Regions from separate parts of the Streptomyces sp. NPDC041068 genome, predicted to be linked through region 2. Evidence: riboswitches for the same ligand, from Rfam matches in the RefSeq annotation. Region 2 holds a riboswitch; the other holds the start of a gene.
What was found. Region 2 has a riboswitch for cobalamin ahead of AB0B50_RS01010 (CoA-acylating methylmalonate-semialdehyde dehydrogenase). Riboswitches for the same ligand answer to the same signal wherever they lie in the genome.

Region 1 (14,530 bases), on a different contig from region 2:
CCTCAGATCACCCAACAGCCCTTCCGGCACCGGAATTCACGGCACTTCCGGCACCGGAAACCGCTGCTCGTTCCTGTCGATCTTCGCGGCGAGGGCGGCCAGTGCGTCGATGCCCAGGACCTCGCAGAACTGCAGCAGATAGGCGAGGACATCGGCGACCTCGTCCGTCACGCGGTGCGCGGTGTCGGGTTCCTCCATCACCCGCGCCGACTGCTCCGGCGTCAACCACTGGAAGATCTCCACCAGTTCCGACGCCTCCACGCTGAGCGCGGCGACCAGGTTCTTCGGGGTGTGGTACTGCTCCCAGTCGCGCGCCGCCGCGAACTCCGCCAGCCTGCGCTGCAGTCCCGCCACATCAAGTCGTTCCGTCACGGCTCCAGGTCTACCACCGAGGCGCCCTCGGCGTCGGCCGCCCAGGACGCGTCCCCCACCGCCCCCACCAGGCGAATGTGCCCGCGCCCACAGGTGCGCGCCGCGAGGTCGCCGATGGCCCGCGCCTGGCGCGCGTCCAGGCGGCGGTCGAGGCCGTCGGCGACGACGGTCAGGGTCTGGTACGCCGCGGGCACCTCGGCCACCGGGTCGACGGCGAGCACGCCGGGCCCGGTGAGCAGCACGAGGGCCAGGGCGAGGTACCTCAACTCGCCGTCCCCGAGCCGCCCGAGCGGGGTGCGCACGCCACCGCCGCGGTCGATGTAGGCGTGCACCGCGCCGTCCTCCGCCTCCTCCGCGAAGACGTCGACGACCGGCCCCGCGCATCCCTCGCGCACCGCGGAGACGAGCAGCGCGTGCCGTCCCGCGCACTCCGCCTGCGTACGCCACAGGACTTCGGCGAGGTTGTCGCAGCCGCTCAGGAGGCGGCCCGCGCCGGCCTGTCCCGCGGCTATCAGCCCCGCGGGCACCGGCGCGCGCATCCGGCTGGGCCTCGGGTCGCAGGGGAACGCCGAGCGCAGCGCGACGACGACCTGCTCCGCCGCCGCGAGGACCAGGCGCTGCCCGTCGGTCTTGCCCGCCACCCGCAGCGGCACCAGCGCCGTGCCGAGCCGGTCGTCCGGCATCGGGGCGCGCGTCACCGGCGCAGAGCCCGCGGTGTGCCAGGCGGCCTGGACCATGCGCCGGCCGGGATCGCGCAGCGCCGTCTCCAACAGGACGAGGCCGCCGCGGGCCAGCCGCTCGCCCACGACGCGCAGTTCGGGCTCGGCCTGCACGGCGAGGTCGAGCCGGACGGCTCCGGCGGGCCCCTCGACCGTGCAGCCGATGCGGAAGCCGCGCCGCCGCTGGCCGTCGGCGCGGGCACGTTCGGGCACGCAGGCGAGGGGATCCGCGAAGACGTCGGCCAGTTCCGCCCCGGCGCTGAGTCGCGCCAGCGCCTCGTACGCACGCAGGGCGCTGGTCTTGCCGCTGCCGCTGGGCCCGGTGACCAGGGTCAGCGGCCCCAGCGGGAGCACCGTGCCCCGGTGTCCCGCGAAGGCGGACAGGCGCAGTTCGGTGACCTGCGGGCGGTCCTGGCCCGCCGGTGGCTCCGCGACCGACACCGGGGAATGCACCGTCATGATCGGAAGGTAGGCGGCCACGGTTGCGGCGAACCGTTCCGCCGAACCGGCCTTCCTACGATCGAGCGATTCCCCGCGAAGCACGCCCGCGCGGGCCGCCGAGAGGCTACGGCTGCGCGACCGCCTCCACCAGGCCCTGGACCTCCGTGCCGGGGGGCGCGAGGAGGAAGACGTTCTTGTCGACCCGGTGCATGCCGCAGTTGAGGCCGAGGACCACACCGCTGCTGAAGTCCAGGACGCGCTTGGCGACTTCGGTCTCGGCGCCGGTCAGGTCGAGCAGCACCGGGATCTGCGCCATGACGGTCTCGGCGACCTCGCGGGCGTCCGCGAAGACGTTGACCCGCATCACCACGAAGCGGCGGCGCGTCTCCGTCTCCGCGTCGGGCAGCGCGCGGTGCCCGGGCCAGGAAGGCCATTCGTTGCGGCTGCGCAGCGGTACGACCTGGGCGAGCCCTTCCCACTGTTCATCGGTGACGTCGTGGCGCTGACTGCTACTCACTGACCCACCCCGTCCTGGCTCGTCCTTGTTTTCTGCACCGGGCAATTCTTACGCCAAGTCACCCGTTCAGCCCAACAGCGACACGGAAGCCGACCTCACGACCGGCCGATTAAGGGGTATTCACCTCACTTCGGCCGGAAATCAGCGGGCTGCCAGGTTCACCAGGCCGTCCGCGAGGCCCCCGCGCCAGCAGGCGTAGTCGTGACCGCCGTTGTACTCGGTGCGGGTCACCGCGTGGCCGTGCGTGGCCAAGGTCTCGTGCATGAGACGGCTGTGGTCGACCATCACGCCCTCGTGGCGTCCGACGTCGAGGTGGACGCGGAGCGCGGGGCGCGGCGTCCCGTCGGTGAAGCGTTCGGCGAGCCAGGGTGTCGTGCCGTCGGACACCAACTCCGGTACGCCGGGCGGCAGTCCGGGACGCCACCACAGCGAGACGGACTGGGCGAGAACGGCGCCGAACCGCTCGGGCCTGAGCAGGGCCGCGTACAGGGCGGTCAGGCCACCGAGGCTCTGGCCCGCGACGACGGTGCGGGCGGGGTCGGCGGTCAGCGGCCAGCGCCCGGCCGCCCAGGGCAGGAGTTCGTCGGCGAGGAACCCGACGAACTCGTCGCGGCAGGTGAGGTCCCGCCAGCGGATGTCGAGGTCGACCGCGTCGGGGGCAAGGACGACCGGCGGGGGCACGGCTCCGTCGGCGACGAGGGCGTCCAGGGTGTCCTGGAACGCGAGCGGGCCGAACCACACGTCGCCGTCACACAGGACGACCACGGGGCTGTCGGGGCGCGGGCCACCCGGGGGCAGGTACGCCCACACGTTCCGCTCCTCGCCGAGCGCGCCCGCGGGCAGGCGGTGCCGCTCGACGCGGCCGCGCGGGATGTCGTCGCGCCGCTCGACCCAGGGCTGCGCGGGCGCGTCGGGCAGGGCGAGGACAGAGGCGTCCGGAAGGCCCCAACAGGCCTCCATGTTGCGGGTGTTGAGGGGATCGCGGGTCGCGTACGGCGACAGGGCGCGCAGCCGGAGCCGCTGGGTCTCGGGGGAGGTCGGCACGTCGCCGGGCGAGAGGTCGGCGGCGATGCGGTACGAGGCGCGGTGGTCGGAGCCGAGCCGGTAGGTGAGGTGCCAGACGTCCGTGCCGGGCAGCGGGGCGAGGAGGGCGTCGGCGGATGGGGTCTCCCCTGCTCGAACGGAGTTGAGAGCTTGGGGAAGGACGCGGTCGGCGAGGCCGTTGACGAGCAGCAGGACCTGCCGGGTCGCCCGGTGCCCGCGCCACAGGAAGGTGACGGCCCGGGACGCGGGGTCGCCGTCGACCGCCTCGATCAGCGGGGTGCCGCCGCGCCGCTCGACGTCGCGCCAGAACTCGTCGAGGAGGGCGGGGAGTTGAGCCTCGGGAGTCTCGGCCACGCGGGAGGCGAGGGCGCGGACGGCGGGGCTGGAGGCACGGGGCACGGCCGGGGCGGCGGGAGCCGCCGGCCGAGGGGCGGGGGCGGGCTCGCGCCCCGCGCCGCCCCGCGCGCGAGGCCGTACGGCGGCCCGTGCGGAGCGTGGTCCCACGCGCCCCGTGGCGTTCGGTCCGGTGCGCATGGTTGCCGCCCCTTCCAGTCCCTCGGGATTTCTGGCGCGCCGGGAGCGGCGGTGGAGGTCACCGCGGACCCTGCACGCCAATATCAACTTAGCTTAGCCTAAGCTAACCATCTCTTCGTCGGCCCTCCCTCCTCGCTGAGGGTCCCGGCCCGCTCACCAGTAGAGTGCGGCTGCGCACCCCTTCCCGAATCCCGAGGTCAGGTACCAGCAGTGACCCCCGCACCCCCCGCAGGCATACCGGCCGTCACCGTCGTCGGGATCGGGGCCGACGGCTGGGACGGGCTCCCCGCCGCCTCGCGCGCGGCGCTCACCGGAGCCGATGTGCTCATCGGCGGCCCGCGCCAGCTGGACCTGCTGCCCGCCGACGCCTGCGCGGGCGAGCGGGTCGCCTGGCCCTCCCCGCTGCGGCCCGCCGTACCCGGCCTGCTCGCCGCCCACGCGGGGCGCCGGATCGCCGTCCTCGCCAGCGGCGACCCCATGTTCTACGGCATCGGGCGCGCCCTGAGCGAGGAGCTCGGCGCCGCCGCGCTCCACGTCCTCCCGCACCCGTCGTCCGTCTCCCTCGCGTGCGCGCGCCTGGGCTGGCCCGTCGAGGACACCGAGGTCGTCACGCTCGTCGGCCGCCCCGCCGCCCGGCTCGCCGCCGCGCTGCACGAAGGCCGCCGCCTCCTCGTCCTCAGCGCGAACGCGGCCACGCCCGGCGAGGTCGCCGCCCTGCTGCGCGACCGCGGCTTCGGGCCGAGCCGGCTGCGCGTACTGGAACAGCTGGGCTCCCCGCACGAGTCGTCGTACGAGGATGTCGCCGACGCCTGGTCGCACGCGCCCGCCGATCCACTGAACGTCGTCGCGGTCGAGTGCCGCCGCTCCCCCGACGCCCTGCGGCTCGGCGCCGTGCCGGGGCTGCCCGACGCCGCGTACGAGAGCGACGGGCAGCTCACCAAGCGGTACGTCCGCGCCGCCACGCTCGCCGCCCTCGCGCCCGAGCCCGGCGAGCTGCTGTGGGACGTGGGCGGCGGCTCCGGGTCGATCGCCGTGGAGTGGATGCGGGCGCACCCCGCGTGCCGTGCCGTCACCGTCGAGAAGAACCCCGTGCGGGCCGAGCGGATCACCCGCAACGCCGAGCGGCTCGGCGTGCCGGGGCTGCGGGTCGTCACCGGCGCGGCGCCGGTCGCGCTCGCCGAACTCCCCGCGCCGGACGCCGTGTTCATCGGCGGCGGCCTCACCGCACCCGGCCTCCTCGACGCCTGCTGGGAGGCCCTGCCCGTCGGCGGACGCCTCGTCGCCAACACCGTGACGCTGGAGTCCGAGGCGCTGCTCACCGACTGGTACCGGCGCCACGGCGGCGAGCTGGTCCGGCTCGCGGTCGCGCAGGCCGTCCCCGTGGGCGGCTTCACCGGCTGGCGGCAGGCCATGCCGGTCACCCAGTGGTCCGTCACCAAGTCACCGCAGGAAAGCAGGAGTTGACAGCACATGACCGTGTACTTCATCGGCGCGGGGCCCGGCGCGGCCGACCTGATCACGGTGCGTGGCGCGCGCACGCTCGCCGCCTGCCGGGTCTGCCTGTACGCGGGCAGCCTGGTGCCGCGCGAACTGCTCGCCGAATGCCCGGACGGGGCACGGCTCGTGGACACCGCGCAGCTCAACCTCGATGAGATCACCGCCGAGTTGGTGCGCGCGCACGAGCAGGGCCTCGACGTGGCGCGGCTGCACTCCGGGGACCCGTCCGTGTTCAGCGCCGTGGCCGAGCAGATGCGGCGGCTCGACGCGGCGGGCGTTCCGTACGAAGTGGTGCCGGGTGTCCCCGCGTTCGCCGCGGCCGCCGCCGCGCTGAAGCGGGAGCTGACGGTGCCTACCGTGGGGCAGACGGTCATTCTCACCCGGGTCGCCCAGCGGGCCACCGCGATGCCCGAGGGCGAGGACCTGGCAACGCTGGGGCGCAGTGGGGCGTTGCTTGTGCTGCATCTGGCTGCGGGGTATGTGGACCGGGTCGTCGAGGAGTTGCTGCCTCACTACGGGGCCGAGTGCCCGGCTGCCGTTGTCGCGCTTGCCAGTCGGCCCGATGAGGTGGTTCTTCGGGGGACGCTGGAGGACATCGCGGGGCAGGTGAAGGCGGCGGGGATTGTGCGGACTGCGGTCATCCTGGTGGGCAGGACTCTTGGCGCTGAGCAGTTCCGTGACAGTCATCTGTACTCGGCGGAGCGGGATCGGCACGTTTGCTGAGTCTTTCGGGTGCGGGTCGTATGGGGCCGATCGCGCAGTTCCCCGCGCCCCTTGCAGGGGCTCTCCTCACGCAGGGGAATCGCTTCGGCCCACCACCGTTCCCGCTCTGTCGATGCAGATGACGTCCACTGCGACGGGCGCCCCTCGCAGCACACCGAGCGCCTCGTCCCTCGCCCTCATCGCCACCAGGTCACCCAGCGGGACGCCCGCCGCCTCGCACAGGCGCAGGGCCTCCAGGCCCGTGTTCGCGGACGCCACCTGGGTCGTCAGGGATTCGTCCGCGCCGCCCGCTCGGGCCAGTTCCGCAAGGAAACCCTTGTCCACCTGGGAGCGGGCCGAGTGCAGGTCCAGATGGCCCGCCGCCAGCTTCGACAGTTTGGCGAAGCCGCCGCAGATGGTGAGGCGGTCGACGGGGTGACGGCGTACGTACTTGAGGACCGCGCCCGCGAAGTCGCCCATGTCGAGCAGGGCGTCCTCGGGCAGGTCGTACTCGGCGACGACCGTCTTCTCCGAGGTCGAGCCCGTGCACCCGGCGACATGCGTGCGCCCGGCCGCCCGCGCCACGTCCACGCCGCGCCGGATCGAGTCGATCCACGCCGAGCAGGAGTAGGGCACGACGATGCCGGTCGTCCCGAGGATCGACAGGCCGCCGAGGATGCCGAGGCGCGGGTTCCAGGTGGAGCGGGCGATCTCCTCGCCGTGGTCGACGGAGATCGTGATCTCGACGTCAGGCGCGACGCCCGCGCGCTCGGCCACCAGGGTCACGTGGTCCCGCATCATCTGCCGCGGCACGGGGTTGATCGCGGGCTCACCGACGTCCAGGGGAAGGCCGGGGCGCGTGATCGTGCCCACACCGGCGCCCGCCTTGAAGACGACGCCCGAGCCCGGCGGCAGCCGCCGCACCGTGGCCCTGACCAGCGCGCCGTGCGTGACGTCCGGGTCGTCGCCCGCGTCCTTGACGACGCCCGCCATCGCGTACGAAGCGGTGAGCTCCTCGGCGGCGAGCGCGAACGCCGGCGTCTGGCCCTTGGGCAGCGTGATGGTCACCGGGTCGGGGAAGTCACCGGTCAGCAGCGCCGTGTACGCGGCCGTGGTGGCGGCGGTCGCACAGGAACCGGTCGTCCATCCGGGCCGCAGACCGGTGTGCTTGAGTTGGGCGCTGCGCCCACCCTTGGCCTTAGCTGCCTCACTCATGAAGGAAACCGAACTCCGTGCACGTACTGATTCTGGGGGGAACGACCGAGGGCCGCCTTCTGGCGGAGCTCCTCGCGGACGAGACGGGGGTCCGGGTGACCAGTTCCCTGGCGGGTCGGGTCGCGGCGCCCCGGCTGCCGCCCGGCGAGGTGCGCGTCGGCGGCTTCGGCGGGGCCGAGGGGCTGGCGGCGTGGCTGCGGGAGCACCGCGTGGACGCGCTCATCGACGCCACCCATCCTTTCGCTGGGACGATCTCGTTCAACGCGGCGAAGGCCGCCGCGCTCGCCCATGTTCCCCTGCTCGCGCTGCGCAGGCCCGGCTGGGTGGCGGGACAGGGCGATGACTGGCACGAGGTCGGTTCGCTGGATCAGGCAGCACAGGTGCTTCCTGAGCTGGGGCGGCGCGTGTTTCTCACCACCGGGCGGATGGGGCTCGCCACGTTCTCCGGGCCTGAACTGGCTGATCTCTGGTTCCTCGTACGTTCGGTCGACGCGCCCGAGCCGCCGTGTCCCGCGCGCATGGAGGTACTGCTCGACCGAGGGCCTTTCGCCCTCGACGGGGAACGGGAACTGCTGCGGCGGCATCGGATCGACGTCGTGGTGACCAAGGACAGTGGGGGTTCGGCCACCGCACCGAAGCTTGTCGCCGCGCGCGAGGCGGGGATTCCTGTCGTGGTGGTGCGAAGGCCCGCCGGGCCGGAGGGGGTTGTCGGCGTCGCCACGCCGGGGGAAGCGGTTGCCTGGGTGCGCCTGCTGTGTGGTTAGGCGCGGGTTGTATGTGGCTGGTCGCGCAGTTCCTCGCGCCCCTTACAGGGGCACGGATCCGCCCCGTAAGGGGCGCGGGGAACTGCGCGACCAGCCCCCACACACCCACAGCCGACACGCGCCCGCAGAACCCCTAGTCCGGATACCGCCGAGGAGTCCACACAACCTGCTCCGCGCCCCCGCGCCTCCGTACCCACCGGGTCTGCGAGGACCCGACGATCAGCAACGTCCGCATGTCGACCTCGGCAGGGTCGAGGTCACCGAGCCGCACCACTCGCACGCTCTCCTCAGGTCCTCCGACGTCACGCCCGAGCACCACCGGCGTATCCGGTGCCCGGTGCTCCAGCAGAAGCTCCCTCGCCTTGCCCACCTGCCACGTGCGGCTGCGCGAGCCGGGGTTGTAGATGGCGATGACCAGGTCCGCCGCGGCCGCCGCGGCCAGCCGCTCCGCGATGACCTCCCACGGCTTGAGACGGTCGGAAAGAGAGAGGGTCACGTAGTCGTGGCCGAGGGGCGCGCCCGCGCGGGCGGCGGCGGCGTTCGCGGCCGTCACCCCCGGCAGCACCCGCACCGGAACATCCGCGTACTCCTCCTGCGAGGCGACCTCCAGGACGGCCGTGGCCATCGCGAAGACGCCCGGGTCACCGCCGGAGACGACGGCGACGCGACGGCCCCGCTTCGCCAACTCCAGGGCGAACTCGGCGCGTTCGGACTCGACGCGGTTGTCGGAGCCGTGCCGCTGCTGTCCGGGGCGGTGCGGCACGCGGTCGACGTACGTGGTGTAGCCGACCAGGTCGTCGGCCTCGGCGAGGGCGCCGCGCGTCTCGGGGGTCAGCCAGAGCGGGCCCGCGGGACCGGTGCCGACCACGACGACCTCACCGCGCTCCGGGTCCGCCGAAGGCTCGGGCGCGGGACCGCCCGTCAGCGGCGCCACCCGGCTCGGCAGCACCGCCACGGAGAAGTACGGCACCGACTCCGGGTCCACGTCGGCCAGTTGACCGGTGCGCTCGCCCTGCATGGTGGCGCGCTCCACGTACCGGGCCTCGTCGAGGCGGCCCGCGCGCTCCAGGGCGCCGCGCACCTTGCCGAAGGTGCGGCCGAGCTTCATGACGACCGCCGAGTCCGTGGCCGCGAGGCGTGCGGCCAGTTCCTCCTCGGGGAGCGTGCCCGGCAGGATCGTGAGCACCTCCTCGGCCTCCACCAGGGGCTCGCCGAGCCGGGCCGCCGCCGCGCTCACCGAGGTCACCCCGGGGATCACCTCGGTCGGGTAGCGGTGCGCGAGCCGTTTGTGCATGTGCTGGTAGGAGCCGTAGAAGAGCGGGTCGCCCTCGGCGAGGACGGCGACCGTGCGGCCCGCGTCGAGGTGGACGGCCAGGCGCGCCGCGGCCTCCTCGTAGAAGTCGTCGAGAGCGCCCCGGTAGCCGCCGGGGTGGTCGGTGCTCTCCGTGGTGACGGGGTAGACCAGCGGCTCCTCGATGTGGTCGGCGCGGATGTGCGCGGCCGCGATCGAGCGGGCGATGGAGCGGCCGTGCCGGGCGGAGTGGTACGCGACCACGTCGGCGGCGGCGATGGTCTCCACGGCGCGCACGGTCATCAGGGACGGGTCGCCGGGGCCGAGCCCGACGCCGTAGAGCCGGCCCTGCGGGCTCTGCTCGGTGTGCACGCCGCTCATTCCGCTTCGCTCGCAATCGCGTTGATCGCCGCCGCGGCCATCGCGCTGCCGCCCCGACGTCCCCGTACGACCAGGTACTCCAGACCGGAGGAGTGCTCGGCGAGCGCGTCCTTGGACTCGGCGGCGCCGACGAAGCCGACCGGTATGCCGAGGACCGCGGCCGGACGCGGCGCGCCCTCCTCGATCATCTCCAGGAGGCGGAAGAGCGCGGTGGGCGCGTTGCCGATGGCGACGACCGAGCCTTCGAGGCGGTCGCGCCACAGTTCCAGGGCGGCGGCGCTGCGGGTGGTGCCCATGCGCTGCGCGAGGTCGGGCACGGACGGGTCGGCGAGCGTGCAGATCACGTCGTTGTCGGCGGGCAGCCGCTTACGCGTGACGCCGCTCGCGACCATGTTCGCGTCGCACAGGATCGGCGCGCCGTCGCGCAGCGCCTTGCGGGCGTCGGCGATCACGCGCGGGCTGTAGGCGAGGTCGCGCACGAGGTCGACCATCCCGCAGGCGTGGATCATCCGCACCGCGACCTGACTGACGTCGGCGGGCAGGCCCCCGAGGTCCGCCTCCGCGCGGATGGTGGCAAAGGACTCGCGGTAGATGGCCGCGCCGTCCTTCTCGTAGTCGAACACTGTGCTCTCGCTCATCTCGTGGCCGTTGTTGCCGTTGGTTTCGTGGGGATACGTGCCGTGGTGACCGTCTCGGTCAGGGTGCCGCCCGTCATGGGCGCGCGGTCCTCGCCGACGATGCGCACCGTCACCTCGTACTGCCCGTCGCCGGTGGCGAGGACGTCGACCCAGTCGCCCCACGGGTGCCCGCAGCGCCGTTCGCAGCCGGACCAGTGGACGGGCAGACCGCCGAGGCCGGGGACGGCGTCGGCGCGTACGTCGGAGAGGGACTTGGCGCAGCCGGGGCGTCCGGTGCAGGCGCCGACGCCCAGCCAGGGCGATTCGGCGTCGGTGATGTGCCCTGCGTCGGCGAGTACGGCGAGGCGCTCGCGGGCCGCGGCCTCGTCGGCGAAGCCGGGGACGACGAAGCCGCGCCAGGGCGTGACGCGCAGTTCGTCGGCGGGCAGCGGCAGGAGGGCTCGCCACTGGGCGGCGGTGACGCGGCCGAGGGGGGCGTTGACGACGACGGCGTCGCCGACCACCCCGGGTGCCTGCGGGGCACTGCGGGCGACGGACCACGGCTCGGCGCGCACGGCGTCGATGCCCGCGCGCTCCAGTGCTCCGGCGAGGTCCACGCGCCGCTCGCGGGGCAGCTCCCACACCCGCCAGGCGCCGTTGCCCGCGGCGGTCGCGGCGGCGAGGAAGGCCCTCGCGGCGGTGAGTGCGGCGCGGGGGGCGTCGGCTCCGGCGACCCGGAACGCCAGGCCGCCGACGCGGACGATCGCCGTCCCGCCCGATTCTGCGATCAAGGTCACATCGCCGCCGAGCCCGACGACGTCCCCGCGCCCGTCGTCCAGGGCGAACAGGAAGCGCCCTGAGAGCTCCGCGGTCCACCCCTCGGAGCACAGGAGTCCGTCCAGCTCACGGGCCCACAACTGCACGTCACCGTGGCCGAGTCGGTCGATTCCCGCCAGCGGTGACGCCACCACGTTGCGGATGCGTTCGTGCCGTTCGGAGGGGAGCAGGCCCGCTTGTGAGAGCAGCGCGGAGAGTTCGCCGCCGCAGGTCTCGCCGAGGCCGCGCAGCTCGATGTTGCCGCGCGAGGTGATGCTGAGGTTGCCGTCCGCCAGACGCTCCGCGGCGGTGGCCAGCACCTCGGCCTGACGGGACGTCAAAAGGCCGCCGGGCAGGCGGAGTCGGGCGAGGCGGCCGTCGTCGGCGCGGTGCAGGCGAAGGGCTCCGGGGCAGGCGTCGCCCCGGTCACGTATGGGGGGTTCGCCCTGTTTTGGGGATGTTGCTCGGGTGGGCGGCATGGCGGCGAGCATACCCACGCCGATCCGGCGGGACGCCTCCCGAGACGGGCCGTCCTGGCAGGTGGCCGCACCGCCGACCGTGGGCAGGACTTACTATGCAGGCGGCGGACCGCCAGGTCCGTCGACGCCAGCGACGGCGTGGGTCCACCAGGACCCGAAGGAGGAAGCCCGGTGCGAATCCGGCGCGGTCCCGCCACTGTGAGCCCCACCGACGTGGGGTGAGCCAGGAACTCCTGCCGTCCATACGACCACCCGGGGCGCGGACACCCCGAGGAAGGCCTGCGCCCGCATGCTTCTGCTGCTGTCGACCTCCGACACCGACCTGCTCAGCGCCCGCGCGGCGGGAGGCCCGGTCGACTACCGGTTCGCCAACCCCTCCCGCCTGGACCTCGACGGGCTGCCCGCGCTGCTCGACGGCGTCGACCTCGTCGTCGTACGCCTCCTCGGCGGTGTCCGAGCCTGGCAGGACGGCCTCGACCAGCTCACCGCCAGCGGCCTCCCGGTCGTCGTGCTCACCGGTGAACAGGCGCCCGACGCCCAGCTGATGGCCTCCTCCACCGTGCCCGTCGGCATCGCCGCAGAGGCGCACGCCTACCTCGCGCACGGCGGCCCCGCGAACCTGGAGCAGCTGGCCCGCTTCCTCTCCGACACGGTGCTGCTCACCGGCCACGGCTTCGAGCCGCCCGCGGCCGCCCCGTCCTGGGGCCCCCTGGAGCGCGCCGCCCGCGCCGACGGCACCGAAGGCACGGACAGCCCGACCGTGGCCGTGCTCTACTACCGCGCCCACCACATGAGCGGCAACACCGCGTTCGTGGACGCCCTGTGCGGCGCCATCGAGGACGCGGGCGCACGGCCCCTGCCGCTGTACGTGGCCTCGCTGCGCGCCCCCGAGCCCGAGCTGATCGAGGAGCTGCGCGCCGCCGACGCCATCGTGACCACGGTCCTGGCGGCCGGCGGCACCAAGCCCGCCGAGGCCTCCGCGGGCGGTGACGACGAGTCCTGGGACGCGGGCGCGCTGACCGCCCTGGACGTGCCGATCCTGCAGGCGCTCTGCCTGACCGGGTCGCGCTCGGCCTGGGAGGAGAACGACGAGGGCGTATCGCCGCTCGACGCCGCGAGCCAGATCGCCGTGCCGGAGTTCGACGGACGCCTCATCACCGTCCCCTTCTCCTTCAAGGAGATCGACGAGGACGGCCTCCCCGCGTACGTCGCCGACGCCGAGCGCGCGGCCCGGGTCGCCGGAATCGCCGTACGCCACGCGCGCCTCAAGCACATCCCGGCCGCCGACAAGCGCCTCGCGCTCGTCCTGTCCGCGTACCCGACCAAGCACTCCCGCATCGGCAACGCGGTGGGCCTGGACACCCCCGCGTCCGCCGTGGCGCTCCTTCGCAGGCTCATCGGCGAGGGCTACGACTTCGGAGCCGCGGAAGAGATCCCCGGTCTCGTCTCCGGCGACGGCGACGAGCTGATCCGCGCGCTGATCGACGCGGGCGGCCACGACCAGGACTGGCTGACCGAGGAGCAGCTCGCCGCCAACCCGGTGCGCATCCCCGCCGCCGACTACAAGCGCTGGTACGCGACGCTGCCCGAGGAGCTGCGCGAGTCCGTCGAGCAGCACTGGGGCCCGCCGCCCGGCGAGATGTTCCTCGACCGGTCCCGGGTGGGCCAGGGCGGCGACCCGGAGGGCGACATCGTGCTCGCCGCCCTGCGCCGCGGAAACCTCCTGATCATCATCCAGCCGCCGCGCGGCTTCGGCGAGAACCCGATCGCGATCTACCACGACCCCGATCTGCCGCCCTCGCACCACTACTTGGCGGCCTACCGCTGGATCGCGGCGTCCGCGTCGGACGGCGGTTTCGGCGCCGACGCGATGATCCACCTCGGCAAGCACGGCAACCTGGAGTGGCTGCCGGGCAAGAACGCGGGCCTCTCGGCGGCCTGCGGCCCCGACGCCGCGCTCGGCGACCTGCCGCTGATCTACCCCTTCCTGGTCAACGACCCGGGCGAGGGCACGCAGGCCAAGCGCCGCGTGCACGCCACGCTCATCGACCACCTGGTGCCGCCGATGGCGCGCGCCGACTCCTACGGCGACATCGCGCGCCTCGAGCAACTCCTCGACGAGTACGCCCAGATCAGCTCCATGGACCCGGCGAAGCTGCCGGCGATCCGCGCGCAGATCTGGACGCTCATCCAGGCCGCGAAGCTCGACCACGACCTGGGCCTGGAGGACCGCCCGGACGACGACGGCTTCGACGACTTCCTGCTGCACGTCGACGGCTGGCTCTGCGAGATCAAGGACGCCCAGATCCGCGACGGCCTGCACGTCCTCGGCCAGGCCCCGAAGGACACCGACCGCGTCAACCTCGTCCTCGCGATCCTGCGGGCCCGCCAGATCTGGGGCGGCACGACGGCGCTGCCGGGTCTGCGGGAGGCGCTCGGCCTGGACGAGTCGGCGGCCACGCGCACCAGCGCGGACGAGGCCGAGGACAAGGCCCGCGCCCTGGTCCAGGCGATGGACGACGCAGGGTGGGACCCCGCCGCGATCGCTTCCGTGGCCGCCGACCAGAGCGAACAGGTCGCCGCCGTCCTGGAGTTCGCCGCCCGCGAGGTCGTGCCGCGCCTCGCGGCCACCACCGCCGAGCTCGACCACGCCGTACACGCCCTGAACGGCGGCTTCGTCCCGGCGGGACCCAGCGGCTCCCCGCTGCGCGGCCTGGTCAACGTCCTGCCGACCGGCCGCAACTTCTACTCGGTCGACCCGAAGGCCGTCCCTTCCCGCCTCGCGTGGGAGACGGGCCAGGCCCTGGCCGACTCCCTGATCGAGCGGTACAAGTCCGACAACGGCGAGTACCCCACCTCCGTGGGCCTCTCCCTGTGGGGCACCAGCGCGATGCGCACCGCGGGCGACGACGTCGCGGAGGCCATGGCCCTGCTCGGCGTCCGCCCCGTCTGGGACGACGCGTCACGCCGCGTCACCGGCCTGGAGGCCATCCCGTACGAGGAGTTGGGCCGCCCTCGCATCGACGTGACGCTGCGCATCTCGGGCTTCTTCCGTGACGCGTTCCCGCACACGATCGGCCTGCTCGACGACGCGGTGCGGCTCGCCGCCTCGCTGGACGAGCCCGCGGACCACAACTACGT
Region 2 (14,530 bases):
CGCGTCGGCTGCGCCCTCCTCCGGCGCACCGGACCGTCGCCTGATCGTCTGGACGATCGCCGAGAAGTCCCGCGTCGCGCCCTCGCCCGCGGCGAACTCCTCGTACAACTGGGCAGCGCGCAGACCGAGTTCGGCATCCACCCCCGCCGCGCGGGCGGCCCCCGCGGCCAGGCCGAGGTCCTTGGCCATGAGCGCGGCGGCGAAGCCGGGCCGGTAGTCGCGGTTGGCAGGGCTGGCGGGGACCGGGCCCGGCACCGGACAGTTGGAGGTGAGCGCCCAGCACTGCCCGGACGCCGTGGATGCCACGTCGAACAGGGCCTGCGCGGACAGGCCCAGGCTCTCGCCGAGCACGAAGGCCTCGCTGACCGCGACCATCGAGACGCCGAGGATCATGTTGTTGCAGATCTTCGCCGCCTGCCCGGCCCCGGCGGCCCCGCAGTGCACGGCCTTCCTGCCCATCGCGCAGAGCAGGGGCTCCGCCTCGGCGAACTCGGCCGCGCCGCCGCCCGTCATGAAGGTCAGCGTGCCCGCCTCCGCCCCGACCACCCCGCCGGAGACCGGGGCGTCCAGGGCGCGGTGGCCCGCGGCGACCGCGGCCTCATGGGCGAGGCGGGCGTCCGCGACGTCGATGGTGGAGCAGTCGACGAACAGCGTGCCCGGGGCGGCCGCGGCGAGCAGCCCCTCGTCGCGGTAGAGGGCGAGGACGTGGCGCCCGGCGGGCAGCATGGTGATCACCACGTCGGCGCCGGAAGCGGCCTCGACCGCGGAGGCCGCGGGCACGACTCCCTTGCTCGCGGCCTCCTTCAGCGCGTCGGCCACCAGGTCGTGGCCGACGACGCGATGGCCCGCCGCAACGAGGTTCGCGGCCATGGGCCCGCCCATGTGGCCGAGGCCGATGAAGGCGATCGTCCGCCACGGCGCCTGCCCCGTACCGTGCTCGGTCCCGCTCACCACGCCACCTCCTGTCCCGCGCCGCCCGCGGCCAGGGAGAGCTCCCGGGCGCCGAGCGGTGCGAAGTATCGTTCGACGTCGTCGTCCGTCACCTCGGAGAGCGTGCCGGGGTTCCAGCGCGGCGAGCGGTCCTTGTCGATGACCTGGGCGCGGATGCCCTCGGCTAGATCGGGCGCGGTCAGGGCGGCGCAGGACACGCGGTACTCCTGGTCCAACACCGCCTCCAGCGAGCCCAGTTCACGTGCGCGGCGCAGCGAGGCCAAGGTCACCTTCAGCGCGACGGGCGACCGGGAGAGCAGCCCGTCGGCGGCCTCCTTCGCCGGGCGGGAGCCGTCCGCGAGGAGGCGGTCGACGATCTCTTCGACGGTGCCCGCGGCGTAGCAGCGGTCGATCCAGGGCCGCTCCTCCGCGAGGGGGCCCGGCGGCGCGTCCCCGACGTACCGCGCGAGGACTTCTCGTACGGGTGTGTCGGCGAGGTCGGCGATCAGCCGGGGCAGCGACGACGACGGCACGAAGTGGTCGGCGAGGCCGCACCTGAGCGCGTCGCCCGCGGTCAGCTGCGCGCCGGTCAGGGCGAGATGGGTGCCGAGTTCGCCGGGCGCGAGGCCCAGGAGGTAGGTGCCGCCGACGTCGGGCACGAAGCCGATGCCGGTCTCGGGCATGGCCACGCGGGAGCGTTCGGTGACCACGCGCACGCCGGCGTGCGCGGAGATTCCGACGCCGCCGCCCATGACGACACCGTCCATGACGGCGACGTACGGCTTCGGGTAGCGGGCTATGCGGGCGTCGAGGCGGTACTCGTCGCGCCAGAAGGCCCGCGTCGCGTCGCCGCTGCCCGCCGTGACGTCCGCATGAATGGACCTGATGTCGCCGCCCGCGCACAGACCGCGCTCCCCCGCCCCCGTGAGCACCACGGTCTCGACGGCGGGGTCGCTCTCCCATGCGGTCAGCGCCTCGTCGACGCGGCGGACCATGGTGTGGGTGAGGGCGTTGAGGGCGCGGGGGCGGTTGAGGGTGATGTGCGCCGCGCGGCCCTCGACGCGGAGGACCACGGGGTCCTCGGCCGCGGTCATCGGACGGCCTCGGTGAGGCCGCGGGCCACGATCACGCGCATGATCTCGTTCGTTCCTTCCAGGATCTGGTGGACCCGCAGGTCCCGGACGATCTTCTCGATGCCGTACTCGCTCAAGTAGCCGTATCCGCCGTGGAGTTGGAGGGCACGGTCGGCCACGGAGTAGCCGGTGTCGGTGGCGAACCTCTTGGCCATGGCGCACAGTTCGGGGGCCCGTGGGTCGCTCCGGTCGAGGGCGTCGGCGGCCTGGCGCACCAGGGCACGGGCCGCGGAGAGCTCCGTCGCCATGTCGGCGAGCCGGAACCGCAGGGCCTGGGCGTCCAGGAGGCGCGCGCCGAACGCCTCGCGGTCGGCGAGGTGGGCGATGCTGCGGTGCAGGGCGCTCTGCGCGCCGCCCAAGGAGCAGGCGGCGATGCCGAGGCGTCCGCCGTTGAGACCGTTCATGGCGATACGGAAGCCCTCGCCCTCGGCGCCGAGGCGGCGGTCGGCGGGGATGCGTACGCCGTCGAGGAGCACCTGGCGGGTGGGCTGGGCGTTCCAGCCCATCTTGCGTTCGTCTGCACCGAAGGAGAGTCCCGCGTCGTCCCGCTCGACGACGAACGCGGAGACGCCGCCGGGTCCCTCCCCTCCGGTGCGGGCCATGACGACGTACACCTGCGAGGTGCCCGCGCCGGAGATGAACTGCTTGACGCCGGTGAGGACATAGTGGTCGCCGTCGCGTTCCGCGCGGGTGCGCAGGGCCGCCGCGTCGGATCCGGCGCCGGGCTCGGTGAGGCAGTAGCTGCCCAGCGTCTCGGCCGCGCACAGGCCGGGCAGCCAGCGGGCGCGTTGGTTCTCGTCGCCGTAGCGGTCGATCATCCAGGCGACCATGTTGTGGATGGAGAGGTATCCGGCGATGGAGGGGCAGCCGGTGGCCAGGGCCTCGAAGACGAGGGTGCCGTCGGTGCGGCCGAGCCCCGAACCGCCGTGTTCCTCGCGTACGTAGACACCACCGAGGCCCAGTGCGGCGGCCTTGCGCAGCACGTCGACGGGGAAGTGCTTGTCGCGGTCCCAGGCCACGGCGTGTGGCGCGAGGTGTTCCTCGGCGAAGTCGAGCGTGACCTCGGCGAGGGCGAGTTGGTCCTTGGTGAGGGTGAGTTGGCCCTGGGCGAGGGTGCCGGTCAGCGAAGTCATCGCGGTCATCCCATCGTCGGGATGGTGAAGTTCGCGCCTTCCCTCGCTCCCGATGGCCAGCGCGAGGTGACGGTCTTGGTGCGGGTGTAGAAGCGGATGGCGTCCGGGCCGTGCTGGTTGAGGTCGCCGAAGCCGGAGCGCTTCCAGCCGCCGAAGGTGTGGTACGCCACCGGGACCGGGATGGGGACGTTGACGCCGACCATGCCCGCGCCGACGCGGCGGGAGAAGTCGCGCGCGGTGTCGCCGTCCCGGGTGAAGATGGCGACACCGTTGCCGTAGGGGTGCTCGGTCGGCAGACGCAGGGCCGCCTCGTAGTCGGCCGCGCGCGCCACGCACAGGACGGGGCCGAAGATCTCCTCGCGGTAGATCCGCATGCGCGGCGAGACGCGGTCGAAGAGCGTGGGCCCGGCGAAGAAGCCGTCCGCGTGTCCCGGCAGGGTGAAGTCGCGTCCGTCGACGACGAGTTCGGCGCCTTCGCCCACGCCGATGTCGACGTAGCGGCGTACGCGGTCGAGCGCGTCGCGGCTGACCAGCGGCCCGAAGTCGGCCTCGGGGTCGTCGGAGCGGCCGATGCGCAGCTCGGCGACGCGCTCCTTGAGGCGGGCGACGAGCGCGTCGGCGGTCTCCTCGCCGACCGGCACGGCGACCGAGATGGCCATGCAGCGCTCGCCGGCCGATCCGTACCCGGCGCCGATGAGGGCGTCCACGGCCTGGTCGAGGTCGGCGTCCGGCATAACGATCATGTGGTTCTTGGCGCCGCCGAAGCACTGGGCGCGCTTGCCGTTCGCGGCGGCGGTGGCGTAGATGTGCGCGGCGATCGGGGTGGAGCCGACGAAGCCGAGCGCCTGGACACGGGAGTCCTCGAGGAGGGTGTCCACCGATTCCTTGCCGCCGTTGACGACGTTCAGGACACCGGGCGGAAGGCCCGCCTCCAGGAAGAGTTCGGCGAGCCTGAGCGGTACGGAGGGCGCGCGTTCGGACGGCTTGAGGATGAAGGAGTTGCCGCAGGCGAGGGCGGGCGCCGCCTTCCACAGCGGGATCATCGCGGGGAAGTTGAACGGGGTGATCCCGGCGGTGACGCCGAGCGGAACGCGCAGGGAGTGCACGTCGATGCCGGTGCCCGCGTTGTCGGTGAACTCGCCCTTGAGCAGATGCGGGATGCCTGCGGCGAACTCGACGACTTCCAGGCCGCGTTGCAGATCGCCATGGGCGTCGGCGACGGTCTTGCCGTGCTCGCTGGACAGCAGTCGGGCCAGCGACTCCCGCTCGCCCTCGACGAGTTGGAGGAACCGCAGCAGCACGCGGGCACGCCGCTGCGGATTCCACTCGCCCCACTCGCGCTGCGCGGCCTGCGCATCGGCGATCGCCGCGGTCGTCTCCGCGCGCCCGGCCAGCGGCACATGTGCTTGTACGGAACCGGAGTTGGGGTCGTAGACATCGGCGAAGAGCCCGGACGTGCCGGGCACGTGCTTGCCGCCGATGAAATGTGTCAGTTCACGGACCATGAGAGCCTGCTCTCGTCAGATGAGATCCGGGGATGGCACGGCAGACCGACGGCGGCACCGGGGTGGGGGTGCGCAGCCGAGAATGCCGTGGGACGCGAAGGCCTAAGAGCCGTCGCGGAGTTGGGTGCCGTCAGGGGCCACCGCTCGCTCCGCCGGTTCACCTGGGTCGTGGGTACGGACCGGTGCCATGCGTGTCTGCTCCATCCTCGTGGACAACACGGAACACCCCGCGGCCGGTATCCTGACTCCCGGATCAGCGCGCGTCCTCCCGCCTTCCCGACGGCACTTGTCCGTCAGTGGCGTATCGCTCTGCGAGAACGCACTCCCCGGTCACAGTGGCGGGACCGCGCCGGATTCACACCGGCTTCCCTGCACCGCGGGCTCTGGTCACGAACATATAGTTGGACGTCCTAGTAAGTCCACCCCCGCCTTACACGAAGGCCGGAAGCAGCGCCTCCACCACGGTCTCGACCGGGGGCAGGAAGTCCTCGGCCGCCGCACCGAGCAGGTAGCGGTGCATGGCCCGTTGGTGGCCCGCCCCGATGAGGAGCAGGGCCCCCGCCTTCGGATCCAGGGCGGCACCCACCCGTCCCGCCGCGCGTTCGGTGCGGAGCAGGTCGGCCACCACGCCCAGCGCCAGGTGGGGGCCCACGTCGCCACCGCGCCGCGCGAGGAGTTCGCGGAGCTGCCGGTCGGACTGCAGGGCGCCGAGCACCGGCATGATCCGGAGGTAGAAACCCTCCAGGCCGCTCACCACCGCGACCAGGTCCGCCCGCAGATCCCCGTCGGCGTCCCGGCTCCCCAGCACGACCGTCGCGTCGGAGAACACCGGCAGATGCTCGCCGATGACCGCCTCCAGCAGGCCGAGTCGGTCGCCGAAGTGGTAGAAGATGCTCGACTCCGCGACACCCGCCCGGCGCGCGATCTCCTTGGTGGACAGGGCGATTCCCGCCTCGCCGAGCACTTCGCCCGTGGTCCTCAGGACCGCCTCCCGCACCCCGGTCGACGGCCGCCCGCGCCGCGCCTGTGCCACCTCGAAATCCCCTTTCCTTATTGAGTGTTCACTCAGGAAGAGGTTAACTTACTGAGAGATCGCTCAGTAAGTCGTACGCCAGTGGTTCGGCACGCCGTCCCGGAAGGAAGACCTCTTATGTCCGGTCCCTCGCAGGAAGCACGCAAGAACTCCATCCGCAGGCTCTACAAGGCACTTGAGTCCGGCGACGTCGACGCGGCCGACGGCCTGTTCACCGACGACTTCGTCACCACCGAGGGCCTGCACCAGAACGTCCGCGGCCCCCAGGGCTTCAAGGAGGCCATCCGCGCGGTGCACGCCGCGTACACCGACCCCTCCTTCGAGATCCTGGACCTCGTGGCCGAGGACGACGCGGTGGTGGTGCGCTGGCGCATGCGGGCCCGCCACACCAGCGAACTGATGGGCGTGCCCGCCACCGGGCGCGAGGTGAGCATGGAGGCGTTCGCCCTGTTCCGCTTCGTCGGCGACCGCGTCAGCGAACGCCACGCCGTCATCGACCGCCTCGGCCTGCTCCAGCAGTTGCGGGCAACGGAGTAGGGAGGTTTCAGGTCGGTCCGTGGTGGGCCAGGGCGTGGTGCGGGTCCCGCTCGCCGTCGACGGGCGCCGGATCGGCGTGGACCAGCGCCGCGGTCAGCCGGGGCACCGCGTGCAGCAGCGCGTGCTCCGCCTCGACCGCCACGTGGTGCGCCTCGCGCACGCCGAGCGAGCCGTCCACGAGGACCGCCACCTCGGCGCGCAGCCGGTGCCCGATCCAGCGCATCCGCAGCTCGCCGACACCCCGTACACCCTCCACGTCCAGGAGGGCCCGTTCGGCCGTGTCCACCAGCGCGGGATCGACCGCGTCCATGACGCGCCGCAGGACCTCGCGGGCGGCGTCCCGCAGGACCAGCAGGATCGCGGCCGTGATGAGCAGGCCGACCACGGGGTCGGCGAGCCGAACGCCCAGGGCGGCGCCGCCCGCGCTCAGCAGCACGGCCAGCGAGGTGAACCCGTCCGTACGGGCATGGAGTCCGTCGGCGACCAGCGCGGCCGAGCCGATCTCGCGGCCGACGCGGATGCGGTACCGGGCCACGCCTTCGTTGCCGACGAAACCGACGAGGGCCGCCACCGCCACGACGGGGATGTGCTCCATGTCCCGCGGATTCAGGAGCCGTTCGACGGCCGTCCACCCGGCGAAGGCGGCCGAGGCGGCGATGGTGAGCACGATGACAAGGCCCGCGAGGTCCTCGGCCCTGCCGTATCCGTACGTGAAGCGGCGCGTCGCGGCTCGCCTCCCGAGGACGAACGCGATGCCGAGCGGCACCGCGGTCAGGGCGTCCGCGGCGTTGTGCACGGTGTCGCCGAGCAGGGCGACGGAGCCGGAGAGGACGACGACCACGGCTTGCGCGAGGGCCGTCAGCCCCAGCACGGCGAGCGACACCCAGAGCGCCCGCATCCCACGCGCCGAGCTCTCCATGGCGGTGTCGACCTTGTCGGCGCTGTCGTGGGAGTGCGGCACGAAGAGATGCCGGACACGGCGTCGAAAGCCGGATCCGGAGGAATGCGGGTGCCGATGCGGATGCGGGTGGGAATGAGAGTGGGGGTGAGGATGGGAGTGGGGGTGGGGATGAGAGTGGGGGTGGGGCTGGGGGTGTCGATGCGGGTGAGGGTGCTCGTGGTCGTGACGATCGCTCACGTGGGGCCCCTTCCGGTACGCGGACGTCCTGCACGCGGACGGCGCCCCTCATTGTGTGCGTACGAGCGCCCGCGAGGCGTACGTATGACTACACGCATGCGGCCCTCACCTGCGCATCTCTCGCACCGGCACGGTGCGGTGTCGCGGATTGTGCGACTACTGCGCCCTCAGCAGCCCATCGCCCACGTGTGGGAGTCGCCGCGGTCGTTGGCGGTGGCGTTGTAGCCGACCTCGTCACCCGGACGGAGACAGATCGTCATGTCGCCGCCGGTGGAGGGCCACTGGACGGCGTCCTCGTGGACCTGGACGTGGTCCTTGACGCCCGGCCCGGAGATCCCGTGGTTCGCCCAGGAGGAGTCCGCGTCGGCGATCCAGCTCTCCCACCATTCGTCGTCGCCCGAGGCGTTCATGCGCTGGCCGCCGAAGTTGGCCTCGGTCCAGACGCAGAAGTTGCCGCTCGGGCAGTCCGCCGCCGACGCGGGTGCGGCCGTGGTCAGGCCCGTGCCGGTGGCGAGCAGGACGGCGGCGAGCAGGGCTACGGGGTGTTTCATGAAGGGGTCCTTTCCTTGCCTACTGCGGTGAGTGAGTCGTGCTGCGCGGACGGTCCGTCGAGTTCTGCGGTGAGCAGTTCCCGCGCCTCGGCGAGTGCGTGCGCGCGCAGCTCCCGGTAGGCGGCACGGTCGCTCGACGGGGCCTTGGACTTGAGGTTGTTGACGTTCGTGACCGCCCGGAACCAGCGGCGCTGGTCGCCGTAGAGACGCCGCTCGGCGGTCGCCAGGCAGCCGTCGGTGTGGTGGCCGATGACGTGCCCGCTGGGCAGCTTGAGGGTGAGCTCGGTCGGACCGGTGCCGAACAGTGCGCGTTCGACCCGCCGGGCTTCGGCCGCGTCGGATGGCGGGCGGCCGGGGCGCGGCGGCGTGAGCCCTCGATGGGTCAAACAGCGGTCGGTGAGCAGGAGTTGGGCTGCCTTGAGGGTGTCGGAAGGGCTCAGCGAGACGGTCGGCTCACGGGGCGCGCCGCAGCCGGTGAGTCCGGTCAGGCCGGCGAGCAGACAGGCGGCCGCGAGGAACGAGGCGGCGCGCGGGAGCCGTTGCCGGGGGCGGTGACGGTGAGACATCGGGCGCGACCTCACGAAGCGGTCGCGGGGGCGCCGCCGAGGGCGGTCGGGGTGACCGCCGTGAGGGCGTTTGCCGGGGCGGCGGCTGGGTGGCGCACGAGGCCTCCAGAAGTGACAGGCGGGAGATGCATGCGCTTCTTTCCCAGGTGCCCTCGCAGGTAGGCACAGCATCACTCGCACCAGTGAGTAGTCGTACCGCAGTTGTCACTGGCATCTCCCTGGGTCCGTACGCCTCCCGGGCCGCTACCGGAGGTGTGGTGTCACACGCTCGTGTCCCGGTGCGTGGGGCGGCCGTCGAGGACCGTCAGGAGCACCGGCAGCTCCGGCAGGTCGGTGGCGGCGGCGGTGAGCGGGTCGTCGGCGAGGACGGTGAGGTCGGCGCGGTGGCCCACGGCGATGCGCCCCGCCTCGTGCTCGTCCCCCGCCGCGCGGGCGGCGTTGACCGTCATGCCCCGCAGCGCCTCCAGGGCGGTGAGCGCCTGTTCGGGCCCGTGCGGGGCCTGGCCCAGGTCGCGGCTCGGACGGCGGTGGCGGGCGCCCGCCATGACGCCGAGCGGCGGGTAGGGGGCGATGGGCCAGTCGGAGCCGAGGACGACCGTGGCACCCGAGTCCCACAGGTCACGGCAGCGCCAGGCGCGCGAGGCACGCTCCTCGCCGAGGCGACGGGACCAGTTGTCGGTGTGGTCGGCCCGGGTGAAGTCGCAGCAGTGAGTGGGCTGCATGGAGGCGATGACGCCGAGCTCGGCGAAGCGGCCGAGAGTGTCGTCGGGCACGGTCTCGATGTGCTCGATCCGGTGCCGTACGTCGCGTCCGCCGCAGGCCAAGGCCTTCTCGACGGCGTCCAGGGCGTGCCGTACGGCCGCGTCCCCGATGGCGTGGGTGGCGGTGGGCACGCCCGCGCGGTGGAGCGCGCCGATGACGTCGGTGTACGCGGCCGGGTCGGGCCAGAAGGCGTGCGTGGACTCGCCGTGGCAGTCGGGGTGTTCGAGCCAGGCGGTGCCGTTGTCGATGGTGCCGTCCATGAAGAGCTTGACGCCGGCGGTGTGCCACAGGGAGCCGCCGGTGCCCTGCTGCTCGATGAGCGCGCGCAGCCCTTCGGCGTCGGTGCCGGGCTGGCACCAGGGGGCGACGCGCAGCCGCACCGGCAGTTCGCCCGCCGCGTCCAACTCGGCGTACAGCGCGAGGCTTTCGCCGTTCGCGTCCATGGCGTGGCCGCCGGTCAGGCCTGCGGCGGCCATGCCGCGCAGGGCGGTGGCGAGCCGGGCGCGGCGCTCGGCGTGCGTGGGCTGCGGGGCCGCGCGTTCGACGAGTTCGCAGGCGGCGTCCTCCAGGAGCAGCCCGGTGGGCCGCCCCGCGTCGTCGCACACGATCTCGGCGGCCTGGTCGAAGGTGCGCGGCCCGTCGACACCGGCGAGTTCGAGTGCGCGGGGGCTGGCGACCATGGAGTGGGCGTCGAAGAGTTGGAGCAGGGCAGGTACGCCGTCGAGCACGGGCGCGAGAGCCTCGGCGGCCACGGGGCGGTCACCGAAGACGTTCGGGTCGAGGCCCCAGGCGTGCAGCCACGCGCCGGGCGCCAGTGCCCTGACCTCACGGGCCAGCGCCTCGCGCACCGCGGCCAGGTCGGCGCAGCCCGACAGGTCCAGGCCGTGGGTCAGCTCGGCGCCGGAGACGGGGTGGAGGTGTCCGTCGACCAGGCCGGGCGTCATGACGGCACCCTTCAGGTCGATCACCGTCGTGGCGGAGTCCGCGAGCGCGCGCACGTCACGGTCGTCGCCCAGCGCGGAGATCCGCCCCTCGGACACGGCCAGGGCGGTCTGCGGCAGGAATCCTCCGGTGGCCGGGTCGAGCAGACGAGCGGAGAGCAGGACGAGAGGGGTGGACACCAGAGGGCTCCTCGTTGCGGGGTCGGTGAGCGACGGACAGGTCAGCGAGCGGCGGAAGTGTCGGGATCGACATCGGGGGTGGCGGTCAACGTCCCGTACTCCAGGCCGAGTTCACGCTCGGCCGTGGTGACAGCCATCCGCATCACCGCCTCGGGGCGGTTGCCGATGTCGGTACTGGCGTGGGTGCCGAGACCGTCGAGCACCACCAGAATCTGAATGGCCGTCACATCGGGGTCGGCGGTGCGGAATTCGTCGCGCTCGACGCCCTCTCGGATGAGGCCGACGAGACGCCCGCGCCAGGCGGCCTCCTGCTCGGCCACCCGGTCGCGGAGCACGGGGCGGTAGCGCCTGAGATGCCGCGCGTTGATCCAGAGCCGGCTGATGTCGTCGTACGCCTCGCCCGTCGCGCGCGCGAAGAACCGCGCGAGGTACCACGTGGGGTTTTCCTCGGGCCGCTCGGCCGGCAGGAGGCCGTCGAGCTCGGCGCTCGCGGCACTCCCGAACGCCTCCGCGACGAGGTCCTCGGCGGAGGGGAAGTAGTGACTGATCAACCCCGGACGTACGTCGAGCTCGTCGCCGATCCGCCGCAGAGTGATGCACTCCAGCCCCTCGGCCAGGGCGACTGCGGCCGCCGCGGCGACGATTTCCGCACGTCGGGCGGCCGGTGATTTCCGAATTCGCTTGCGCTGAACGCTTGACGACATGCCCGCAACGCTATTGAGTGTGCGACCAATAAGCAAGCAGGCGGCTACGGCGAGCACCCTCGGAGGGCTTCATGGCGTCCACGATCCCCGACCCGTACCCAGGCACGGACGGTGCGCACGCGGCGGCCGCGCCCCTGGACCCGGCGGGCCGCATCGAGGTGCACGGGATCGACCACATTCCCGAGCGGGAACGCCACGGCCGCCCCCGGGAGCTGTTCGCCGTGTGGGCCGCGGCCAACGTGAACTATCTGAGCCTGGTCGTGGGCGGCACCCTGATCCTCATGGGCCTCACCCTCCGGCAGGCCCTCGCGGTGATCGTCGTGGGCAATCTGACCTGGCCGGCGGTGGGGCTGCTCGCCGTCTCCGGTCCCGCGTCCGGCACGCCGAGCGAGGTGGTCATGCGGGCCATGTACGGCGTCCGCGGCAACCGCGTGAACATCGCGATCACCGGCTGGGCCATCTGCATCTGCTACATCGCGCTCAATCTGGCCGCCGCGGCGCTGGCAGCCTTCTCGCTCGTCGACAGGGCCGGGGTCCCGCTCACCACCGGCACCAAGATCGCCGTGGTGGTCGTCATCGCCGCGCTCACCCTGGCCATCAGCGTCTACGGCCACGCCATGATCATGAAGCTCTACCTCCCGATCACCGTGGCCCTCACCCTGGCCTTCGCCGTCGTGGCCTTCTACGTGCTCGACCGCACCGACTTCGGCTACACGCCCGCCGAGCAGCTTTCCGGAACCGCCCTGTGGGCGGCGCTCGTGGGCGGCGTCACGCTCATCGCCTCGGGCCCGCTCTCCTACACCAACAGCGCGGACTTCTCACGCTACTTGCCCCGCACGACCTCGCGTAAGGCGATCGTGGGCTGGACCGCGCTCGGCGGGTTCCTGCCCAGCGTCGTGGTCTGTTCCCTGGGCGCGTTCGCGGCGACCGCGCTCGACATGACCGACCCGCAGACCGCGCTCGAAGGCATCCTGCCGGGCTGGTTCACGCCCGTCTTCCTGCTCGCCCTGGTGCTCGGCACGATCTCCCTCAACGCGCTGACCGCGTACAGCGCGGGCCTCGCCCTGCAGTCCGCGGGCGTACGCATCCGCCGTTCGTTCAGCGTCCTGGTCGACGGCGCGTTCGCCGTCGCCCTCACCCTGTACGCGCTGCTCGTGTCCAACTTCCTCGACACCGTCAGCAACGTCCTCCAGCTGACCGTCGTCCTGCTCGGCCCCAGCATGGCGGTGTACGCGACGGACATCGTCCTGCGCCGAGCCCGCTACGACGGCCTCGCCCTCACCGACGAGTCCCCCGGCAGCCCCCACTGGTACACGGCGGGCGTCAACTGGCCGGGCGCCCTCGCCCTGACGTCGGGTACGGCCGCGGCGGCCCTGTGCGCGAACACCCTGTACACCGGTCCCGTCGCGCACGCGCTCGGCGGCGTGGACCTCGCGCTGCCCGTCGGCGTCGTCGTGGCGTCGGGCGTCTACGCGATCACTTACCGCCCCGCCCGCACGTCTGCGGACACGGACACCTGCACGGCTACCGGCACAACCGGCGACACAACCAGCGGCACAACCGGCGGCACCTTCACTGGCCGTCCTTGAGCGTGACGGTCCTGCCGTCCTTGTCGATCGTGTGGGTGTTCCAGTACTCGTCCCACTTGTCCCCGACGCGCTCGGGGACCTTCCCCTGCGGGTAGCACGCGTACCCCTCAGGGGGCTCCTCGCCCTTGGGTACGCACGCGTCGCCCTTGGGTATGCACGCGCTGCCGCTGCTGCCCACCGCAAGGACCGGATACTCTCCCCCGCCGCAGATCGCGTCCTGCACGGAGCAGCTCGTCAGCACCGCGACCGTCGCGCCCGCCGGCGCGAGGCCCGCCAAGGCCCGCGCGGGACGGCCGCCGAACGCGGGCGACGTCGTTCGAACTCGGCTGGTCTTGCGCACTGTTGACTCCCTCTGATCGTCTTGTACCACCAGCCTGCGGCGCGTCCGAGGACCGATCATGAGTAGGCGTACTCACTGAGCGTTTGGTTCGGTGATTGGTGTTTGGACCCGGGTCAGGTTCCTCGCCAGTTGAGGGTGGCTTCGCCGGTGAGGCGGCCGGCCATGAGGTCGATCATCGCGAGGTGGACCATGGCTTCGGAGCGGTGCGGGTGGGTCTCATAGTCACGGGCGAGTCTGCGGTGATGCATGAGCCAGCCGATGCTGCGCTCGATGGTCCAGCGCTGCGGGATGATCGTGAACCCGCGGGTGCCGGGTGGGCGTTGGACGGGGCGGACGTCGATGCCGAGGCGGGCGCCGTGATCGAGGGCGGTGGTGCGGTAGTCGGCGTCGACCCACGCCTTGGTGATGCGCGGGTGGGCGGCGGCGATGCGGGACAGCAGGGTCACACCGGCCGCGGTGTCGGAGACGCTGGCCGCGGTGACCATGACGGTCAGCAGTGGTGGTGTAGCGTCCAATTTCTGACGCCATATTCCAGATCGGTATGACCACCGTCTGCTGGATTGGTCGGCAAACCTGGACAACTCCACGCCAACCTAGCCATCCCAAGCGGTGGTTTGGGGCCTCTTCCTGTATCCCGTGCCGTCTGCCGGAGAGCGTACTTGCGTCAGACGGAGGTCTGGCGGGCACGGCTGACCCGCCTGGATCACGGGGGTACAGCGTGGATCGTGAGGTCGGCACCGTGCTGGTGCAGGTGCGGCGTACGGATGGGGTCATCGATGAGGAGCGGTCTTGGTCTGCTGGGCAGGCGGAGGCATTTCAGCCTGCGGCGCCCTGGCGGACGTTCCGCTGGTTCTACGGGCAGAAGCACTACTCGGGCACGTACTGGTCCTCGACCATGAGCGATCACGTGATCTACGAGTCGCGACTGGAGCTGACCCGGCTCCTTTATGCCGACTTCGATCACCGGGTGAGAGCCCTCTATGCCCAGCCGTTCCTGATGAAGACGGAGATCGACGGAAGGTTGCGGCGACACTGCCTGGGCATCAAACAAGGTTCGGCCGCCGACGAGGTCAGAAGTGATGCGGTTCGCAGGTTCGATGTGATGGACGACCAGGCAGACCTCATCGTGCAGTCGATCAAGACCACGTTCTGCGGCGGACAACAAGGAAGCTCACCACACACCCTGCTCACACAACAGCGTGAGCGCCATGAGACGTTGAGTGCACTTACGGGACAGGCTTCAGGAGAGCGGTCAAGGTTCCTCCAGTTCCGGCTGGGGAAGGGCTGCCACCGGGAAGCCGTCAGCGCCGGGTGACGGCGTGGTTCTCGATGACGTCTGCGGCGGCGGCCACGCCTCGATCAGCGCGCACCGCGGCCGCCAGCGCCGCCGCCCGAGTGGCGATCGCCGGATCGTCGATGGCGGTTCGCACGGCGGCGGCCAGCCGGTCGCCGGTCAACCGGGAGAACGGCACCGGCGGCGGTGCGACG

Region 1: it holds a riboswitch for cobalamin, as region 2 does, so the genes downstream of both, cobN (cobaltochelatase subunit CobN) here and AB0B50_RS01010 (CoA-acylating methylmalonate-semialdehyde dehydrogenase) in region 2, are expected to answer to the same signal.

What each region holds. Positions count from the first base shown of each region.
Region 1 is NZ_JBEZCG010000027.1:49,076-63,605, reverse strand. Features, by position in the region: gene AB0B50_RS41025 (nucleotide pyrophosphohydrolase) at 37-372, opposite strand; gene AB0B50_RS41020 (ATP-binding protein) at 369-1,550, opposite strand; gene AB0B50_RS41015 (cell division protein SepF) at 1,657-2,049, opposite strand; gene fes (enterochelin esterase) at 2,191-3,627, opposite strand; gene cbiE (precorrin-6y C5,15-methyltransferase (decarboxylating) subunit CbiE) at 3,838-5,091, shown strand; gene cobM (precorrin-4 C(11)-methyltransferase) at 5,098-5,847, shown strand; gene AB0B50_RS40995 (cobalt-precorrin-5B (C(1))-methyltransferase) at 5,914-7,041, opposite strand; gene AB0B50_RS40990 (cobalt-precorrin-6A reductase) at 7,059-7,805, shown strand; gene AB0B50_RS40985 (precorrin-2 C(20)-methyltransferase) at 7,939-9,477, opposite strand; gene AB0B50_RS40980 (precorrin-8X methylmutase) at 9,474-10,115, opposite strand; gene AB0B50_RS40975 (cobalamin biosynthesis protein CobG) at 10,112-11,401, opposite strand; cobalamin riboswitch at 11,507-11,645, shown strand; gene cobN (cobaltochelatase subunit CobN) at 11,679-14,530, shown strand, end outside.
Region 2 is NZ_JBEZCG010000001.1:271,344-285,873, reverse strand. Features, by position in the region: gene mmsB (3-hydroxyisobutyrate dehydrogenase) at 1-954, opposite strand, end outside; gene AB0B50_RS01020 (enoyl-CoA hydratase/isomerase family protein) at 948-2,024, opposite strand; gene AB0B50_RS01015 (acyl-CoA dehydrogenase family protein) at 2,021-3,205, opposite strand; gene AB0B50_RS01010 (CoA-acylating methylmalonate-semialdehyde dehydrogenase) at 3,202-4,701, opposite strand; cobalamin riboswitch at 4,915-5,095, opposite strand; gene AB0B50_RS01005 (TetR/AcrR family transcriptional regulator) at 5,132-5,734, opposite strand; gene AB0B50_RS01000 (ester cyclase) at 5,852-6,271, shown strand; gene AB0B50_RS00995 (cation diffusion facilitator family transporter) at 6,279-7,409, opposite strand; gene AB0B50_RS00990 (peptidase inhibitor family I36 protein) at 7,577-7,960, opposite strand; gene AB0B50_RS00985 (hypothetical protein) at 7,957-8,526, opposite strand; gene AB0B50_RS00980 (amidohydrolase) at 8,787-10,409, opposite strand; gene AB0B50_RS00975 (TetR family transcriptional regulator C-terminal domain-containing protein) at 10,451-11,113, opposite strand; gene AB0B50_RS00970 (cytosine permease) at 11,185-12,702, shown strand; gene AB0B50_RS00965 (hypothetical protein) at 12,686-12,979, opposite strand; partial or broken gene AB0B50_RS00960 (transposase) at 13,156-13,539, opposite strand; gene AB0B50_RS00955 (hypothetical protein) at 13,761-14,357, shown strand; gene AB0B50_RS00950 (glycosyltransferase) at 14,344-14,530, opposite strand, start outside.